DNA from 4 places in the Mesorhizobium sp. USDA 4413 genome. Region 1 is predicted to be linked to each of the others. Evidence: predicted binding sites of a transcription regulator. Region 1 holds the regulator's gene; each other region holds the start of a gene.

What was found. Region 1 encodes PhoB, which activates phosphate uptake and scavenging genes when phosphate is short. Its sites were predicted from a motif close to TGTCATNNANCTGTCAT; they were not measured.
Region 2: the regulator PhoB is predicted to act here: its motif matches at 2,130-2,146, upstream of ACVMIM_RS04270 (PhoX family protein).
Region 3: the regulator PhoB is predicted to act here: its motif matches at 3,564-3,580, upstream of ACVMIM_RS16560 (acid phosphatase).
Region 4: the regulator PhoB is predicted to act here: its motif matches at 2,420-2,436, upstream of ACVMIM_RS15890 (LTA synthase family protein).

Annotation. Positions count from the first base shown of each region.
Region 1 is NZ_JBVPRP010000001.1:196,835-201,624, reverse strand. It holds gene pstA (phosphate ABC transporter permease PstA) at 1-10, shown strand, start outside; gene pstB (phosphate ABC transporter ATP-binding protein PstB) at 7-810, shown strand; gene phoU (phosphate signaling complex protein PhoU) at 831-1,538, shown strand; gene phoB (phosphate regulon transcriptional regulator PhoB) at 1,555-2,244, shown strand; gene ACVMIM_RS00990 (ROK family protein) at 2,413-3,657, opposite strand; gene xylF (D-xylose ABC transporter substrate-binding protein) at 4,027-4,790, shown strand, end outside.
Region 2 is NZ_JBVPRP010000001.1:845,609-850,398, forward strand. It holds gene ACVMIM_RS04270 (PhoX family protein) at 70-2,067, opposite strand; gene ACVMIM_RS04275 (hypothetical protein) at 2,314-2,652, shown strand; gene ACVMIM_RS04280 (phosphatase PAP2 family protein) at 2,671-3,372, shown strand; gene ACVMIM_RS04285 (helix-turn-helix domain-containing protein) at 3,376-3,591, shown strand; gene ACVMIM_RS04290 (DMT family transporter) at 3,662-4,588, opposite strand; gene ACVMIM_RS04295 (SMP-30/gluconolactonase/LRE family protein) at 4,700-4,790, opposite strand, start outside.
Region 3 is NZ_JBVPRP010000001.1:3,439,034-3,443,823, forward strand. It holds gene ACVMIM_RS16535 (hypothetical protein) at 460-675, shown strand; gene ACVMIM_RS16540 (winged helix-turn-helix transcriptional regulator) at 706-1,122, opposite strand; gene ACVMIM_RS16545 (dihydrofolate reductase family protein) at 1,220-1,807, shown strand; gene ACVMIM_RS16550 (hypothetical protein) at 1,857-2,108, opposite strand; gene ACVMIM_RS16555 (cytochrome-c peroxidase) at 2,255-3,520, opposite strand; gene ACVMIM_RS16560 (acid phosphatase) at 3,723-4,790, shown strand, end outside.
Region 4 is NZ_JBVPRP010000001.1:3,330,221-3,335,010, reverse strand. It holds gene ACVMIM_RS15905 (acyl carrier protein) at 1-171, opposite strand, end outside; gene fabG (3-oxoacyl-[acyl-carrier-protein] reductase) at 393-1,130, opposite strand; gene fabD (ACP S-malonyltransferase) at 1,267-2,208, opposite strand; gene ACVMIM_RS15890 (LTA synthase family protein) at 2,488-4,416, shown strand; gene ACVMIM_RS15885 (PAS domain S-box protein) at 4,654-4,790, shown strand, end outside.

The DNA.
Region 1 (4,790 bases):
GGACAGATGAAACCGATGTTGTCCACCGACCTTAACGCACCCGATGCCACCGTCGAGAAGGCCAAGATCGAGGTCAAGAACCTCAACTTCTACTATGGCCAGTCGAAGGCGCTGAAGGACATCAACCTGTCCCTGCCCGAGCGCAGCGTGACGGCCTTCATCGGCCCGTCCGGCTGCGGGAAGTCGACGCTGCTGCGCGTCTTGAACCGCATCTACGAGCTCTATCCGAAGCAGAGCGCCGAGGGCCAGGTGCTGCTCGACGGCAAGAACATCCTCGACCGTTCGCAGGACCTCAACCTGTTGCGCACGAAGATCGGCATGGTGTTCCAGAAGCCGACGCCGTTCCCGATGTCGATCTATGAGAACATCGCCTTCGGCGTCAGGCTCTATGAGAAGATCAGCAAAGCCGAGATGGACAACCGGGTCGAGTCGGCGCTGAAGCGCGCCGCGCTCTGGAGCGAAGTCAAGGACAAGCTCAATGCCAGCGGCCAGAGCCTCTCCGGCGGCCAGCAGCAGCGGCTCTGCATCGCCCGCACCGTGGCGGTGAAGCCCGAGGTCATCCTGCTCGACGAGCCGGCCTCGGCGCTGGATCCGCTGTCGACGGCGAAGATCGAGGAACTGATCGACGAATTGCAGGCCGACTACACGATCGTCATCGTCACCCACAACATGCAGCAGGCGGCGCGCGTGTCGCGGCAGACGGCGTTCATGTATCTGGGCGAGCTGGTGGAGTTCGACCGGACCGAGAAGATCTTCACCTCGCCCCGCGAGAAGCGCACGCAGGACTATATCACCGGCCGCTTCGGCTGAGCTCATACGAGGACATCATCATGGCCGAACATACCGTCGCCTCCTTCGACGAGGATCTGAGGCAGATCAGCCGGCTCATCAACGACATGGGTGACCTTGCCGGCTCGATGGTCGGCGCCTCGACCAAGGCGCTGCTCGAAAGCGACAATGCGCTGGCGCAGCGCGTCGTTTCCGACGACGCGATCATGGACGCAAGGCAGCGCGAGCTCGACGACCGCGCCATCACGCTGATCGCCAAGCGCCAGCCGATGGCGGACGATCTTCGCAACGTGGTCGGCTCGATCCGCATGGCGGGCGACCTCGAGCGCATCGGCGATCTCGCCAAGAACATCGCCAAGCGCGTCGGCTCGGTCGGCGTCAGCGCCGCGCCGCGCGACCTCACCCACTCGATCGATTCCATGGCGCAGATGGTGCTGATCCAGGTGCAGGGCGTGATCCAGGAATATACGGTGGGCGACGCTACGGCGCTGGCCAAGCTTCGCAACGACGACGAACGCATCGACGTCAAATACACATCCGTCTTCCGTGAGCTGTTGACCTACATGATGGAGGATCCGCGCAACATCACCGCTTGCACGCATCTTCTGTTCTGCGCCAAGAATCTGGAGCGCATTGGCGATCATGTGACCAACATCGCCGAGAACGCCTATTATGTGCTGACCGGCACGCAATTGCCCGCCAACCGTCCGAAGCAGGACGAGACGGCAATGTCGGCGCCGGCGGCCTGACGAAAAGGTTACCCCGATGATCGCGCCACGCATCATGGTGGTGGAGGACGAGGAGCCGCTGGGGGTGCTGCTCCGCTACAACCTCGAATCCGAGGGTTACCAAGTCGAAGTGGTGACCCGCGGCGACGAGGCCGAAATCCGCCTTCAGGAAAACGTTCCCGACCTGCTCGTGCTCGACTGGATGGTGCCGGCGGTTTCCGGCATCGAGCTTTGCCGGCGCCTCAGGATGCGGCCCGAGACCGAGCGGCTGCCGATCATCATGCTGACGGCGCGGGGCGAGGAAAGCGACCGCGTGCGCGGCCTTTCGACCGGCGCCGACGACTATCTGGTCAAGCCGTTCTCGACGCCGGAGTTCATGGCGCGCGTCAAGGCGCTGCTGCGCCGCGCCAAGCCGGAGGTGCTGTCCAGCGTGCTCAAGGTCGGCGACATCGTGCTCGACCGCGAATCGCACCGCGTCTACCGCAAGAAGAGCGAGATCAGGCTCGGCCCGACCGAGTTCCGGCTGCTCGAATTCATGATGCGGCATCCCGGCCGCGTGTTCTCGCGCAGCCAGCTGCTCGACAATGTCTGGGGCGAGACGATCTATATCGACGAGCGCACCGTGGACGTCCATGTCGGGCGCCTGCGCAAGGCGGTCAACAACGGCCGCATGCCGGACGTGATACGTACCATTCGGGGGGCGGGCTACGCGATCCGCGAGGACTAGGGATATCCTGATATTCAGGTGATGCCGGCCTGCGAATGGCGGCTTCCTGCGCTTCCGGTAATCACGTATCCAAAAGTACGCTCCGTTCCGGTTCTCGGAATCCACCATTCTCGACTCGGCTTGACCTGAATCTCAGGATATCCCAGCGCTCGCATTTTTCGGTCCTACTTAGGCCACGTTCTTCCCGACGGTGCCGGTTCTTGCCTGGCCTCCCGGCGCGAAAATCTCCTGGTCGACGAAGGTCAGCGCGCGCATGGCGCAGCCTTCGCGGATCAGCGGCAGCTCGTTCGGCTCGGTGTCGAAGGAGATCGATTCGGAGTGCTGGCCGCCGGCGGTCTGGGCGATCGCCTCCCTCAGCGCGGGCTCGATCAGGTCGAAGGCGGCCGCGCTGACGCCGACCATGGCGACGGGCGCCGGGTCGATCAGCGCGAACAGGCTGCCGAGGCCGAAGCCCAGCGCCTCGCCGGCCCGGCGATAGGCCTCGCGCTCGGGGCCGTCCTGTTGCCGGGCCTTCGCGGCAAGCGCGCGCATGTCGGCGTCGCCGACATCCGTCGGCGCGGCATCCTCGCTTATGCCCATGGCGCTGCGCCAGATGGCGTAATTGCCGGCATAGGCCTCGACGCAGCCGCGCCGGCCGCAGCGGCAAAGCGCGCCGCCGGGCCGGTGGATCATGTGCCCGAACTCACCGCCCGAGGAGTGCGTGCCGGTGAACAGCGCACCTTTCAGTACCAGACCCATGCCGATGCCGTGCGACAAGAGGATTGCGATGAAGTCGTCGCGATAGCGTTCAGGATCGCGCCATTGCAGCGCCACCGCCATCATGTTGCAGTCGTTCTCCATTGTGGCGGGGATGCCGAATTCCTTCTCCAGGATGTCGGCAAAGGGGATGTCGGTCAGCGGCGTGATCGGCGACCACAGCATGACGCGTGAATGGGTATCGGTGATGCCCTGAATGCCCATGGCGATGCGGGCGACGCTGCCGACGTCAAGGTCGGGATCATGCAGCCGGCGCCGGACGATCGCCAGGCATTCGCCGATCAGCTCGTCGCGCGGCATGACGAGCGTGTCCAGGCGCAGCTGCTCCTCGGCAACCACCTGGCCGGCATAGTCGATCACAGCGACCGACAGGAAGTTCAGCGACAACACCACGGTCAGCACAGCGGCGGCTTCGGGATTCAACGCCAGGCCGATCTGCGGCCGGCCGCGTTTCAACGCCGTCGGCTCGCTGGCCTTGCTTTCGCTGAGAATGCCCTCCTGGATCAGGTCGGCGGAGATCGCCGAAATGGTTGAGTGGCTAAGCCCGGTGGTGGCGGCAATCTCCGTGCGCGACGGCTGGCCGGCGCGGCGCACCGCCGAAATCACCATGGCGCGGTTGCGCCGGCGCAAATCGTCGTGGCGGATTCCCACCGACATTGTCTCGCACGTCCTCCCGAGTCATCGCGGCCTTGTGATGATGCCATGGCCTGTCGCTGACACGCTAGACGGTTCACCATTTACCGAAAACGGCGAACCGTTCGTCTTTTTGGTCCGACGCAATTCCGGGCGGAAAAACCACTGCGCACTTTTCCTGGGATTGCTTGTCGATTGTGGCAGAACCCCGGGTCCATGTCATTATTTATTGCGGACGCCGAAAAAAATACCTGAACCCATCAAAACCCATCAAGATCGCGGTTGACAGCGTCGTTTTACTGGACCACTATTTTTTTGAGGCTCGAAAAAAAGCCTCTGTACCGGCCTTCGGGCCAGTCTGGGTCGCGCCATACGGAGCGCAGGGAGGATATCATGAAGAAATTCGCAGCCGCCATCCTGGCGGGCGTTGCCATGTCGCTGACGCTGGCGTCGGTCGCCGAGGCGAAGGACAAGGTGATCGGCGTGTCGTGGTCGAATTTCCAGGAAGAGCGCTGGAAGACCGACGAAGCGGCTATGAAGGCCGCCATCGAGGCCGCCGGCGACAAGTATATTTCGGCCGACGCGCAGTCCAATCCGGGCAAGCAACTGACCGATGTCGAAAGCCTGATCTCGCAGGGCGCCAATGCGCTGATCATCCTGGCGCAGGATGCCTCGGCGATCGGCCCGGCGGTGCAGAAGGCGCTCGACGAGGGCATCCCGGTCGTCGGCTACGACCGGCTGATCGAAAACAAGGACGTGTTCTACCTGACCTTCGACAACAAGGAAGTCGGCCGCATGCAGGCCCGCGAGGTGTTCAAGGTGAAACCCGAAGGCAACTACGTCTTCATCAAGGGCTCGGGCGCCGATCCGAACGCCGACTTCCTGTTCTCGGGTTCCATGGAAGTTCTGAAGGACGCGATCGACAGCGGCAAGATCAAGAATGTCGGCGAGGCCTATACCGACGGCTGGCTGCCGGCCAACGCGCAGAAGAACATGGAGCAGTTCCTGACCGCCAACGACAACAAGGTTGACGCGGTCGTGGCGGCCAATGACGGCACCGCTGGCGGCGTCGTCGCTGCGCTGACGGCTCAAGGGTTGGCCGGCACCGTTCCGGTCTCCGGCCAGGATGGCGACCACGCGGCGCTCAACCGCATCGC
Region 2 (4,790 bases), 650 kb from region 1:
GCTCCGCCCTGGAATGACGACGTTGGGGAGCCTTCCGCCAATCCCCAACGTCTGCGCTACCTCAGTGCATCACACCGCGATCTTGCCGCCGCCCTGTTTCGTGATCGCAACGACGGACGGCCGCACCGGCATGTCCGGCTTGAAATCCGGCCAGCGGGTCGACGGATCCTCGTAATAGGACAGGCGGCCAAAGCCTTCCCAGTCCTCGCCGCCATCGCCCGGATGCTGGACGGCGACGAAAGCCGTCTGGTCGTCGGGCGCAAACAGCGGACCGCACATTTCGGCGCCGATCGGCACCCGGAAGAACAGTTTCGAGGTTGCCCGTGCCGCGCCCTCGGTATCGACCGCCCAGAGGCCGTCGGTGCGGCCGGTGGCCTTCGGCCCCTGGCCGTCGGTGGCGACCCATAGACGTCCGGCGGAATCGACGGCGCAATTGTCCGGCATGCCGAACCAGCCATGGGCGGTAGTCGCGGTCGAGAAGGTGGCGCCGACATCGGCGACCGACGGGTCGCCGCATTTCAACAGCACCTCCCATTTGCCCTTGGTGGCGGCGAAGTCGCCGCCATCCTCGACGATCTCGATGATATGGCCGAAGGCATTGTCGGCGCGCGGATTGGCGGCGTCGACCTGCTCGGCCTTGCGCTTCGAATTGTTGGTCAGCATGACATAGACCTTGCCGTTGCCGGCATTGGGCTGGATGTCCTCCGGCCGGTCCATCTTGGTGGCGCCGAGCAGGTCGGCGGCGCGCCGCGTCTCGATCAGCACGTCGGCCTGCGACGCAAAGCCGTTCTCCGCCGTCAGCGGGCCTTGCCCGAACACGATCGGCATCCATTCGACCGAACCGTCCTCGGCGAACTTCGCTACGTGCAGCGTGCCATCGTCGAGCAGGTTCATGTTGGCGACACGGTCATTGGGGTTGAACGTGCCGGCGGTGACGAATTTGTAGACATAGTCGAAGCGTTCGTCGTCGCCGAGATAGAAGACGACGCGGCCGTCCTTGGCGACGATCGATTCGGCGCCCTCATGCTTGAAGCGGCCCATGGCGGTGCGCTTCCTCGGTGTGGAGGTTGGATCGTTGACGTCGACCTCGACGATCCAGCCGAAGCGATTGGGCTCGTTCGGCTCCTTGGCAAGGTTGAAGCGGTCGTAATGCGCGCCCCATTCATAGGCGCCTTCCGGGATGCCGAGGCGCTTGTAGTTGGCCGCTTCCTTGTGGCCTTCCGGCAATTCGCCCGAGAAATAGCCGTGGATGTTCTCCTCGGCCATCACATAGGTGCCCCAAGGCGTGACGCCGCCGGCGCAATTGTTGAACGTGCCGATGACTTTGGTGCCGGATGGATCGGCATTGGTCTTGACGCGGTCGTGGCCGGCGACCGGGCCGGAGAGCGCCATCTCGGTGGTGGACATGATGCGGCGGTTGAGCTTGCCGTCGCGCACCACCTGCCACTTGCCGCCTTGCTTGCGGATCTCGACGATGGTGCCGCCATGCGCGGCCATCTCGACATCGACCTGCTCCTTCGAGAGCGGAGCCACCTCGGCCTTCTTCTTTCCATCCTTCTCGACGATCGAAACGATGCCCGGGAACATCAGATGCGGGTTGGTGTATTCGTGGTTGACGACCAAAAGGCCGTGCTCGGCCGAGCCGTCGATCGGGATATAGCCGACATAGTCGTTGTTGTAGCCGAATTGCCTGGCCTGGGCCTCGGCCGATTGCTTCAGCGGATCGAAATCCGGCGAATCGGCAAACAGCGGATCGCCCCAGCGCAACAGCACGTCGGCGTCATAGCCCGGCGCGACATGGTGCCTGTCGTCGATGCCGGCTTCGAGCTCGTCGAAGTTGAAGGCCGAGCCTTCTGCGGCGCGGGCCTCGTTGGCGGCGACGAGCGCCAGCGGGCTGACGGTGGCGGCGATGGCCGAGACGGCCAGCGAACCCATGAGGAAGCCGCGGCGCGAGAAGCGCGCTGCGATGATCTCGCCCATGGTGCGGTTGTCGGTCGGGTTGACCGGCGGGCCGTCATTGTCCTCGAGCTGGCTGGTGCGGAAACGGGTCTCAGGGGTCACGGTCATGGTGTTCCTCTGGCTTCTTGAGGTGGCTGGGATTTTGACCGTTCGACCCCTAAAGCGCGCCGATCACATTTTCGTGACACTACCTTGATTGAATCGCAATGGCTATTTGCCGGCTGAGCAGCGGCTGGCTGGCTTGGCCCCCGAAACGCGCCAGCGGTCGACGGCGATCAGCTTGACGGCCTCGCCTGCTTCGGAAACAAGGGCTGCGGCCGGCTTGGCGACGGCGCTTGAAAAAAGGAGACGGCGGTGAGTTTCTGGGGACTGTCGCAGCTCTGCATTTCGACCCTGATGTTCGTGCTGGCGGCGATGGCGGCCAAGCAATGGGGGCTGGCGCCGAGCCTCGCCAAGCTGCTTTTGACGCTGGCGTTCTATACGGCCGGCAATCTGATCATGCTGAGGCTGGTGCGCGAATTCGGCATGTCGGTGTCATTCAGCCTGTCGGCGGTGATCCAGCTCGTCGCGGTCAATGTCGTGGCGCTCGCCTTTTTCGGCGAACGGCTCAACGCCTTGCAAGCGACCGGCATAGTGCTGGCGATCGCCGCCGTCGCGCTGATCACGCTCGGGCCCTATATGCAGCGGCTGTAGCGGGATCAAAAGGCTGGCATGAAACCGATCGCCAACGCGCTCCTCAACAGGTTGGAATTCCCCGTGCTGCTTGCCGGGCTGGTGATCGCCGGCGGACTGTGGGGCCTGGTGGAGCTCGTGGAAGTGGCGCGCGCCACGACCCCGCACGCCTTCGACACGGAAATCCTGCTCGCTTTCCGTCATGCCGGGCAGCCGGACAGCCCGATCGGCCCGCTTTGGCTGGAAGGCGCGGTGCGCGACGTCACCGCGCTCGGCAGCACTGTTGTGCTGGTGCTGATCACGACTGCGACCATCGTTTATCTGCTGTTGATCCGCAGGCCCTCGACAGCGCTGTTCATGTTCGCGGCGGTGGCGGGTGGGCAAGTGCTCTCAAGCCTGCTCAAATTCGAGGTCGACCGGCCGCGGCCTGATCTCGTCTCGCATCTCGTCAACGAGACGTCGCTGTCCTTTCCGAGCGGCCACGCGATGCTGTCGGCCGTGACCTATCTGACGCTCGGCTCGCTGGCAGCCCGATTCCTGCCGGACCGCAGGACGAAGGTCTTTGTGCTCGGGCTTGCGGTGCTCACCACCGTGCTGGTCGGCACGAGCCGCGTCTATCTCGGCGTGCATTGGCCGTCCGATGTGCTTGCCGGCTGGTGCGCGGGCTTCGCCTGGGCCATGCTGTGCTGGCTTGCGGCGCGCCTGCTGCAGCGGCGCAAAGTCGTGGCCGACAGTAACTGATCGATGGCTGCTGGCATCGACACTCGCCGAGTGGGCCGGGCTCTCGCTGCGACGATCCAGCGCATGGAAGCGGGCGACGGCGTCGTCGACACGCTGATGAAGGTCATCCAGGCGCTCGACGAGGCGCGCGTGGAGCTGATCGGCGAGAACCAGGCCAGCGGGCGCGGCGGCAATGGCGTGCGCCTCAAGGCCACCGTGGCGCAGGACCCGCAAGGCTGAGCCGCCACTGCGGTAGGAAAACAGTATTGGCACCGCCGCGACCGGATTTGCCGGCCGATGCTGTGCTCTCTCACACCGCCGCTTCGATTGGCTCGGCAAGCTTTGGATTGGCGCGCGCGGCGATCAGGCAGCCGGCGACGATGAGGCATGCGCCCGCCAGCGTGGTCCAGGCTACCTTCTCGCCGAAGAAGAGCCAGCCAAGCGCGATCGCCCAGATGAAGGCCGAGTATTCGGTCGGGATCAGATATTGCGCTTCGGCGCGGGCATAGGACCAGCTCATCAGGAATTGTCCGGCGAGCGACAGCAGCGCCACCCCGGCCAAGGGGAGCCAGAGATCGCTCGGCAGCGCAACCGCGAGCCAGGGCGCGGCGAGACCGAGCATGATTGCGACGAAGAGGTTCTGGAACAGCATGATCTCGACCGGCTTGGCCAGCAGCGCCTGTTGCCGGGAGAGGATCAGATTGTAGGCATAAAACACCGTCGATACGAGCACCGCGGCCGTGCCCAGCAGGGCATCTTGCGAATAGCCTGCCGCCCCGAACTGGCCGGCCAATATGATCGCGACGCCGACCATTCCGGCTAGCGACGCCCAGACCGCCTGCCGCCTTATGCGTTCGCCCAGCAACAACGCTGCAAGAAAAAGCGCGAACAGCGGCGCGACGAAGCTGAGCCCGATCGCCTCGGCGAGCGGCAGCCTGGCCAGGCCCCAGAAGAACGAGACCAGGACGATGCCGACAATCGCGGCGCGCAGCGCATGCAGGCCCAGCACCGGAAGTCTCGGCTTCACGCGCGGCCCGGCCGACCAGGCCGTGCTCGCGACCACCGTGGCAACCACGCTGCGCCACAGCAGCGTGTTATAGACGCCGATCGCGATGGCTAGGGACTTCATGGCCGCATCCATGCCGGACAGCAGCAAAATAGCGAGCGCGCATATGAGCACAGGGATCGTCGGCGAAACGGCGCCGTTGAGGCTGGATGTCTTCACGGCTTCGCCCATGTGACGGATCGGAGCCGGATAATCCGGAGTGAGCGGCAGGACCAGATGGCAGTGCCGCCGATATGCCGGTCCAATCCCGACCGGCGCCGTTCACGATGCTCTCAGTCGATCTTAATCGCCACGATCTCCCCTTCGCCCATCAGCGGCACGAAGATGTGCTTGCCGTCCGTGCCGATGTCGGCGCTGCCTGGCTTGAACTGCG
Region 3 (4,790 bases), 3.2 Mb from region 1:
CTTAGGGCCTAGGTCGTTCTTGTCCTTGGCCGGGTCCAGGCGCATGCTCATCGTAGCCGGCGGCCTCGCAAACTCCGGTCAGGCCCGGCCGCCGAACCCAGTATCACCCCCCCCAGGCTGCCGGGCCGCCGCCGTGCGGCGAATTCGTCCGCACTCGCGCACGGCCAAGTGCCGGACCGCGCGATCCACGCTTCCACCCGGACATTTTAGACATCCACTGCCGCGCCGTCTCGCAGACCGAAATATCGTAGTGAAGTCGAACTCCGCTGCGCCAAGATGCAACGGCATGCCTGCTCCGCCATGTTCGTTTCTGTTCGCGAGGCTCCGCAAAAGTGTTGAATAACGGCGAGCCGTTTTGCACTAGAGGCTGATAGGCCCCACTTTTCGGCAACTCCAGGCGCATTAGATCATATTGGGTCGGAGTTAGGCAATTCTTCGAGCGAAGAGCAGGAGCTGTATATGGTAACGAGCGAGCCAGACAGTGTCCGCGTAAAACCCGTCAATGACCAATGGATCGTGCGTGTCGTGGATGGCGGCAGGCTGAGACAGAAAGTGTTCGATGTTCATGCGCAGGCCGAGACCTTCGCCGAGGAAGAGCGGCTGCGATTGGGTCTGCCGGGGGAGCCGCCGACCGAGGAGCCGGTCGGGCCGCTGCAACGCGGGCAGCCTCGCTAGCTTATCTGCCCACGAGGGGGAGACGGCCCGCTAGCCCAGATGCTCAGCCCTGAGCCGCTCTTTCATCCGCTCGAGCGCCGGCTCCCCGCCGGCCGCCAGTCCATCCGCTATCCGCGCCAGCTTGTCGTCGGCGTTGCGGTATTTGCTGCCCCAGACGCCTAGCGTCACCAGCACCGGCAGCAGGTCGATGCCGGCTTCGGTCAGCCGGTAGATCGCCTTCAGCGCGTGAGCCGGGTCGTCGCTGCGGGTGACGATGCCTTCGTCCTGCAGCGTCTGCAGCCGCTCGGCGAGCGTCCGGGACGAAATGCCTTCGTCGGATTGCAGGAATTCGCGAAAATGCCTTTTCCCGGCGAAGACCAAGTCGCGGATGATGAGCAGCGTCCAGCGGTCGCCGACGAGTTCGAGCGAAAGGCTGATCGGGCAACCGGACCTTTCTCGCGTCGCCATCTCTATAATTCCATTTTTAAATCACTTTACTATTGACACCACTCTTTGGGTGCGTCAAACGGTTCCAAAAGTAAAGCGTCGAGGTGAGGAAACGGACATGAAAAAGCTCGTCCTGCAGATGCAGATGTCGGTCGACGGTTTTGTGGGCGCCGATGAGGACCACCGCTGGCAGCTCTGGGAGTGGGGCGACGACAGTGCCTGGGACGAGGAGCTCAAGCAGGACTTCAACGCCGTCTTCACGACCATCGACACTATCCTTTTGAGCCGCAAGATGGCTGAGGAGGGCTACCTGACCCATTGGGGCAATGCGGCAAAGAAATACCCGAATGACCCTTTCTATGCCTTCGCGCGGCGCGTCGTCGAGGCTGAGAAGGTGGTGGCGAGCGATAAGCTCGAAACATCGCGCTGGGAGCGCACGCGCGTCGTAAGCGGAGACCTGCCGCGCGAGGTGCGCAGGCTGAAGCAAGGCGAGGGCGGCGACATCGCCGTGTTCGGCGGCGCCGGATTTGCCTCGGCGCTGGTCGCCGCCGGCCTTGTCGACGAATACCAGCTCTTTACCAATCCGGCGGTTCTAGGCAGGGGCCGCCGCATCTTCGACAAGGGCGGTTTCAGCAGGCTGAAGCTCCTCGGCTCGAAGCCCTATGCCTGCGGCATGGTGGTGAGCCGCTATGCACCGGCGCAATGAGGGCCAATGATTGAGGCGCTGCCCTGAATCAATCTGGCAGCGCGTCCTCTCAACCGGCTGGTTGGCCATGCCTTTCCCGGATCGACCGGGAGCGGCCTCCGCTGACGAGCCGCAATTGCCCGGCTGGCCGGCCGGGCCGCGGCCAGGCTGCATGGTCGTTGCCCGCGGCGACGAACCAGCGGGCCTCGCGCGATGTCAGGCCGATAAGCACCCGGCCGGCATATTCCGCCGGCGCCCCATTGCCCGCATCGAACACCGCCCAGCTGCTCCCAGGCGGCTCCTGCACCGCGATGAACCTCATCGGAGACTCCATCTGTGAAGAGATGGGCAATATAGCAAGTGCGGCTTGGTGTTCCTATGACGTGGCTCACATTGGCACACATTTGCGGTGGATAGCAGAACTCAGACCGGGGCCGTCGCGCCCCGAAATTGTCCTGGCGGCGCAGCCTACTGCCCCGCTTGGTCCGCGTCGGTCAGCGTGCCGAGGAAGGCAACGATGTCGTCGATCTCGGCGTCGGTCAGCGCCGGCTTGTCGCCCGGCTTTCTGCCGTTGAACGGCGGATCGGTGTTGAGGTTCGGCCAGTAGGCTTTAGGCAGGTCATCGAATTTGTCGACCGTGCCGTCCGCCTTCCTCGGATACCAGCGCCCCGGGTCGCTGTCGCGGCTGGCGTAGAAGGCGACCGCCTCGCGCAGCGTGTGGAAATAGCCATTGTGGAAGAAGCTTTTCCGCAAGGCCACGTTGCGCAGGGTCGGGGTCTTGAACAGGCCGCAATATTCGGCGCGGCTCCTGAAGTCGGTGCGCAGCGGACCGCACAGGCCGAGGTCGACATAGTTGGGATCGGCATTCGCTGGAATCGCCGGATTGCGCGGTACGGCAATCGCGATCAGGCCGTAATCGGTGAATTGCGGCGGCTCGCCGTCATTGGCGGGCTCGCTCAAATGGCAGCTCGCGCAATTGCCCTTCGACTCGTCCTCGAACAGCATGCGGCCGCGCAATTCCTGCGCGGAAAGCTGCGCCTTGCCGGCGAGGAAGGCGTCGTAGCGGCTGGAATAGGGGTAGAAGTCGGCGCTGCTCTGCTCGAATGTGCCGAGCGCCTCCACCGCGGCATCGAAGGCGTCCTGCGGATGGTCGAAGACATCGGCGCCGAACGCTGCCTTGAAGGCATCGGCATAGGGCGCCTTGCGCAGGCTGGCGACCACCTGGGCCGCGTCCTTGTTGCCCATCTCGAAGGGAGAGAGCAGCGGGATCTTCGCCTGGTCCTTGCCATGGTCGGCGCGACCGTCCCAGGTCAGGCCGCCGGTCGGGCCATTGTCGACGCTTTCGTCCCCTTCGTCCTCGGAGTCGTAGAAATGCTCGGTGAAGGCGGGGGCCGCCTGCAGGTAGCGCAGCGACGGCACGGCGCGGACGCCGGGCTGGTCGAGCTTCGCTCCGCCCGTTTCGACCGGCGAGGCCGAGGCCGGTCCGAAAGCATGGTTGGGATCGTGGCAGGACGAGCAGGCCTGCTTGCCCGATGCCGAGAGCGACGGGTCGAAAAACATCTGCCGCCCAAGCGCCGTCAGCGCGTCGGCGCGGGCGAAGGCCTCCTTGCGCGACATCGGGCCGGGATGGACGCCGAAGGGTTCCGCGGTATTGGCAGGCGCGGTCAAGCCGACAATCGAGGCCGCCAGAAGGGCGATTGCGTGATTTTTCCGTACCATCGTCCGCGGCGACATCCGTGATTTCCTTCGCTCGATTTCGCTCGCGTAAGGTTCGAGTGCAACGGATTGATGACCGGCTGTCTCCCTCACGAAACCGTGTCCGGAGGCTGCAGAACTGTCACATAGGTGACAAGGCATCGAAGTAGCTGGGCATTGATGCAGCTGCGTTCCTGCATTGCCGTCCTCCAGCCATTCCCAAGCCACGAGGCATTTCCCGATGACCCGAACCTTTCTCTCTCTTTGCATCGCCTCCACGGCGCTGGCATCGCTCTCTGCTGCTGCCCAGGCGGCTCCTCCCGGCTATGACAAGATCGACACCGTCGTTGTCATCTACGCCGAGAACCGCAGCTTCGACAATCTATATGGCGGCTTTCCCGGCGCGAACGGCCTGGCCAACGTGTCGCCCGACCAGGCGCGCCAGCTTGACCGCGACGGCAAGCCGCTTTCCGAACTGCCGCCGGTCTGGGGCGGGCTGACCGGCAAGGGTGTCACGCCAGCGGTCACGGAGGCGCAGAGCGCGCATCTTGCCAACGCCACCTTCGCTATCGACGACCCCAAGGGCTTCAACGAGGGCACCAGCGTCATCACGCACGATCTCTGGCACCGCTTCTACCAGGAGCAGATGCAGATCGACGGCGGCCGTAACGACAAGTTCGTCGCCTGGGCCGATTCCGGCTCCCTGGTCATGGGCCATTATGACGGCTCCAACCTGCCGATGTGGGCGATCGCCAAGAAATACGTGCTGGCGGACAATTTTTTCCAGGGCGCGTTCGGCGGCTCCTTCCTCAACCACTTCATGCTCGCCTGCGCCTGCGCGCCTTACTATCCGAATGCCGACACCAGTCCTGTGAAGGGCCAGATCGCCGTCGTCGAACCGGACGGCGTGACGCTGAAACCGGCCGACAATTCACCGCCTTCGGCGCTGGGCGGCGTGCCGAAATTCGTCAATGACGGCGCCATCACGCCGGACTTCTACGCCGTCAACACCATGCAGCCGCCTTACCAGCCGAGCGCCAACAAGCCGGCCGAGGGCGGCGACAAGGCGCTGGCCGATCCGGCTGTGCCCACCACGCTGCCGCCGCAGCACGAGATCACCATCGGCGATCTGTTGTCGCTGAAGGGCATTTCCTGGGCCTGGTATTCGGGCGCCTGGCAGGCGGCGCTTGACGGCAAGAACGCGGCCCCTGTGCCCAATTTCCAGTTCCACCACCAGCCCTACAACTATTTCGCGGCCTATGCGCCGGGCACGGCCGCCCGAGCCGAGCACCTCAAGGATGGCGGCCTT
Region 4 (4,790 bases), 3.1 Mb from region 1:
GTCCGGAATCTCGACGCCGAATTCTTCTTCGAACGCCATGACGAGTTCGACCGTGTCGAGGCTGTCCGCGCCCAGATCGTCGATGAAGCTCGCCTGTTCCGTCACCTTGTCGGCGTCGACACCGAGATGCTCGATGACGATCTTCTTGACGCGCTCTGCGGTGTCACTCATTTGGGGCAATCCTCGTCTTAAGTTGTCTGTCTTCGTTAGCGGGCGGAATGCCGCTAATCAAGTTGAAAGATGGTCTTGCGGGCAACGCAACGCCACAGGACCGGTTTTTGCCCGAACCGCCGGGTTGCGGGCCGCATTACACGAAAAATGACGGGCGTCCAAGCCGAAATGGCTGTTTTCACAGGCGCCCGGCCCCGGCCTCGCCTTAGATCAGCACCCCGCTAGATCATCGCCATGCCGCCATTCACATGAATGGTCTGGCCGGTGACGTAAGCCGCCTCATTGGAAGCAAGATAGGCGACGGCGGACGCGACCTCGGCGCTGGTGCCCATGCGCCTTGTCGGGATGGCGGCCATGATCGTCTCTTTCTGCTTGTCGTTGAGCTTGTCGGTCATGGCCGATTCGATGAAGCCTGGGGCGACGCAGTTGACGGTGATGTTGCGGGTGGCGATCTCCTGCGCCAGCGATTTGGAGAAGCCGATCATGCCAGCCTTGGACGCGCAGTAGTTGGTCTGGCCGGGATTGCCGGTGACACCGACCACCGAGGTGATGTTGATGATGCGGCCATGGCGGCGGCGCATCATCGGATGCGTCAGCTCGCGGGTCAGCCGGAACACCGCGGTCAGGTTGACCTCAATCACGGTGTCCCAGTCGGCGTCCGACATGCGCACGAACAGGCCGTCCTTGGTGATGCCGGCATTGTTGACCAGTATGTCGACGCCCTCGAGCTCCGCTTCCGCCTTCTGCCCGAGCGCCTTGACCGCGTCGCGGTCGGTCAAATCCGCCGGAAACAGCTTTACGCGCTCGCCCAATTCACCAGCCAGGGCTTCCAGCTTCTCCACACGGGTACCGTGCAGGCCGACGATCGCGCCCTGGCTGTGCAATATCCTGGCGATCGCTTCGCCGATGCCTCCCGATGCGCCGGTGACGAGCGCCTTGCGGCCGGTCAGTTCGAACATTTTTCCAACCTCATTTTCCAGACGGCTGCAAGCAGTCGCGTTTGCGTATACGTCATATCGTCCAAGTCACGCTAGATAAGCGTCGGAGATTAGCGAAGGCCTCCTTCGTGTCGTCATCCACGGGCGGAGCGGGGCCTCATCCCAACGTCGCCAGCGTCGCCTCGACTTCCGCCGCCGTGCCGATGGCGCCGGTGGCGATGTCGCGGTTGATGCGGCGCGCCAGGCCCGACAGCACCTTGCCGGCGCCGACCTCGTAAAGCGTCGACACGCCATTGGCGCCGAACCACTCCACCGTCTCGCGCCAGCGCACGCGGCCGGTCACTTGAGCGACCAGGCGGCGCGCGATCTCGTCCGGATCGCTGGTTGGCGTCACCGTCACGTTGGAGACGACCGGTACGGCCGGCGCGGATTTGGCCACACCAGCCAGCGCCTCGCGCATGATCTCGGCCGCCGGTGCCATCAGCGCCGAATGGAAGGGGGCGGACACCTGCAGCATCAACGCCCGCTTGGCGCCCTTTTCGGTGCACAGCTTGGCGGCCAGCTCGACCGCCGCCTTGGCGCCCGAAATCACCAGCTGGCCACCGCCATTGTCGTTGGCGACCTGGCAGACGGAGCCCTTGGCCGCTTCCGCGCATGCCGCTTCGACATCGGCATGATCGAGACCGATGATGGCGGCCATGGCGCCCTCGCCGGCAGGTACTGCCGCCTGCATGGCGTTGCCGCGGGTGCGAAGCAGCCGCGCCGCGTCGCCGACCGAAACGAAGCCGGCCGCGGCAAGCGCGGAATATTCGCCCAGCGAATGGCCGGCCACATAGACCACCCTGTCCTTCAGCGAGAAGCCGCGCGCTTCGAGCGCCCGCATCGCCGCCAGGGACACCGCCATCAGCGCCGGCTGGGCGTTGGCGGTCAGCGTCAGCCTCTCTTCCGGCCCTTCCCAGATCAGCTTCGACAGTTTTTCGCCAAGCGCGGCATCCACCTCCTCGAACACGCGGCGCGCTTCCGGGAAGGTATCGGCGAGGTCCTTGCCCATGCCGACGGCCTGGCTGCCCTGTCCCGGAAAGGTGAATGCGACGGCCATTGAAGTCTCTCCAGAGGCTGATTTTTCCCTGCCTCTGGCGCAAGGCGGACGGCCAAGTCAAGCCCGCGGGCGCCTATGCGGCCCTCATTTCAGCCGGAAAAGGCAGCTGGCTCCTTGTTCCGAAAGGCCTTTTGGCCGATCACACCTGATGAAAACCGCTCACGTTTGGGTTGCTGGCTCTTCTTATTTCCGGCACAGGCGCTAGCTTTGCGTGACATTTCGATGACAGAAGCGTGACGGGCGTGGAAGGCGTGTTGCGTGGGGCCTGGGGGAAACAGAGTGGCAAGGATCAGGATAGGCGCGGCCAAGCCCGTGCCGGGTTTTTTGGAAGACGATCCGTCCACGGGCTATCTGCCCGGACGAACCTGGCCGACCGTACGTTACGGCCTGGCGACGCTTCTTGCCTCCGCCCTGCTGGTATTCGCGATCGAATGGATCGTGCGTGGCGATTTCTTCGGCACCGTCGATTTCTTCCTGCAGCCTTTCAAGCCGGGCTGGACCACCATCATCGTCTTCGCGCTGGTGCTGGTCGGGCTCGACGCCATAGTGGGCCGCAGCCATCAGAGCCTGATGATCGTGGCGCCGCTGACGCTGGCGCTTGCCTTTGTCGGCCACCAGAAGTCGCATTATCTCGGCGATCCGCTCTATCCGACGGATTTCCTGTTTGCGCGCCAGATCGTGGCGCTGATGCCCCTTCTGGTGCGCGAGCGACCGTGGACGGCCGTCATGCTCGCCGCGGCCATCATCGGCGGCCTGACGCTGCTCGTCTATTGCTGGCGGACCTGGCGCCGGCGTGTGCCGATCCTCAGCCGCAAGGGTCGCCTGGCGCGGCTGGCGCTTGCGGTACCGCTGCTCGCCTTCTTCGTCTCGATCATGGATTACGCCACCTTCTCGTGGACGCGCGACCGGCTGCAGATCATCCCGATCATGTGGGACCAGAAGGAGAACTACGCCTCCAACGGCTTTGCGCTGGCCTTCGCTATGAACGTACCGATGGCGCATGTCTCGGCGCCGCCCGGCTATTCGCAAAAGACGATGGCCGCTATCCAGCGCCCCGACGTCGCCGCTTCGGTGCCGGACGAGAAGCCGGATATCGTCGTGGTGATGAGCGAATCCTTCTGGGATCCGACGCAGCTGCCCGGCGTCAGCATCAAGCCCGATCCGATCCCGACAGTGCGCGCCTTGCGCTCGGGCTCGATGTTCTCGCCCGAATTCGGCGGCATGACCGCCAATATCGAATTCGAGGCGCTGACCGGCTTTTCCAACGCCTTCCTGCCGGCCGGCTCGATCCCCTACCAGCAATATGTGCGCACCCCGACGCCCTCGCTGGCGACCTTCCTGAAGAGCGAGGGCTACCGGGCGCGCGCCATCCATCCCGGCACCAACTGGTTCTGGAACCGGGGCGCCGTCTATGCCGATTTCGGCTTCAACGACTTCCGCTCGGAAGAGACGCTGCCGCCGATGGAGAAGCGCGGGCCGCTGGCTTCCGACGCGGCGATGACCGACGAGATCATCCGCGAGGCGGACGCCAGCGACGATCCGGTTTTCCTGTTCGCCGTCAGCCTGCAGAACCACGGCCCTTACGAGCCCTACCGCTACTCCAACCCGACGCATTCGGTTGACGCGCCGATCAGTTCCTGGGCGCGGGAATCGCTGCTTTCCTACGCCGAGGGCTCGGCCGACGCCGACCGCGGCCTGCAGCGGCTGATCGACTGGGCTAAGGCGCGCCAGCGGCCGACGGTCATCGCCTTCTTCGGCGATCATCTGCCCCCGCTCGGTCCCGTCTATGTCGAGACCGGATTCCTCAAGGACAATGTCGCGCCGCGCAAGGAACCGAGCGCCGACGCAGCGATCGAGCATCACGACACGCCGCTGATCATCTGGTCGAACCGGTCCGGCCCGGTGAAGAACCTGGGCTCGGTTAGCCCAGCCTTCCTGCCCTACCATATACTGACCACGGCCGGCATCACCCACCCCTACTACACCGGTTTCCTCGGCGCGCTGCGCGAGCATTACCGGGTGGTCGACCGCAACCTGCTCCTGTCGCCCGCGGGCGAAGCGACGCCGGACTGGGCGAGGCAGAAGCAGATCGATCCGAAGATCAACGATTTCCGCTTCATCCAATACGACATGATGTTCGGCAAGCGCCACTCGGCGCCGGACTTCTTCCCCGAGACGGTGAACAAGCTCGTCGCGCATACGAGCTGAGCGTAGTGGGGCCGCAAGCAACGCCGCGGCCAACTTGGTCCGCAAGTGACGAGCGCGGCTGGAGTGACGCCTCTGGAGCGTGAGACGACGGTCCGCTTTGAGGATGAGATCAATCGCTCTCGCTCGATCGATCGCCCGACGCCGCAAAATGAGCATCGCATGTTTAATCGAACTCGCTTGGGAACCAACTACGCTCGGCTGCGTTGCGGCCGATGGTCTGCTGAGCGGGAAGGGTGAATGCGTATCGGAAATTTCGGAGGCCCCGAGAGGTTCATTCCTCTGCCGCACGAGGTCTCAATTCTTCAATCGGCTCCTGATATCATCGAAAAGCTGCCGATCGCGATTTACGCTTGCGACGCGCGGGGGCGTGTCTT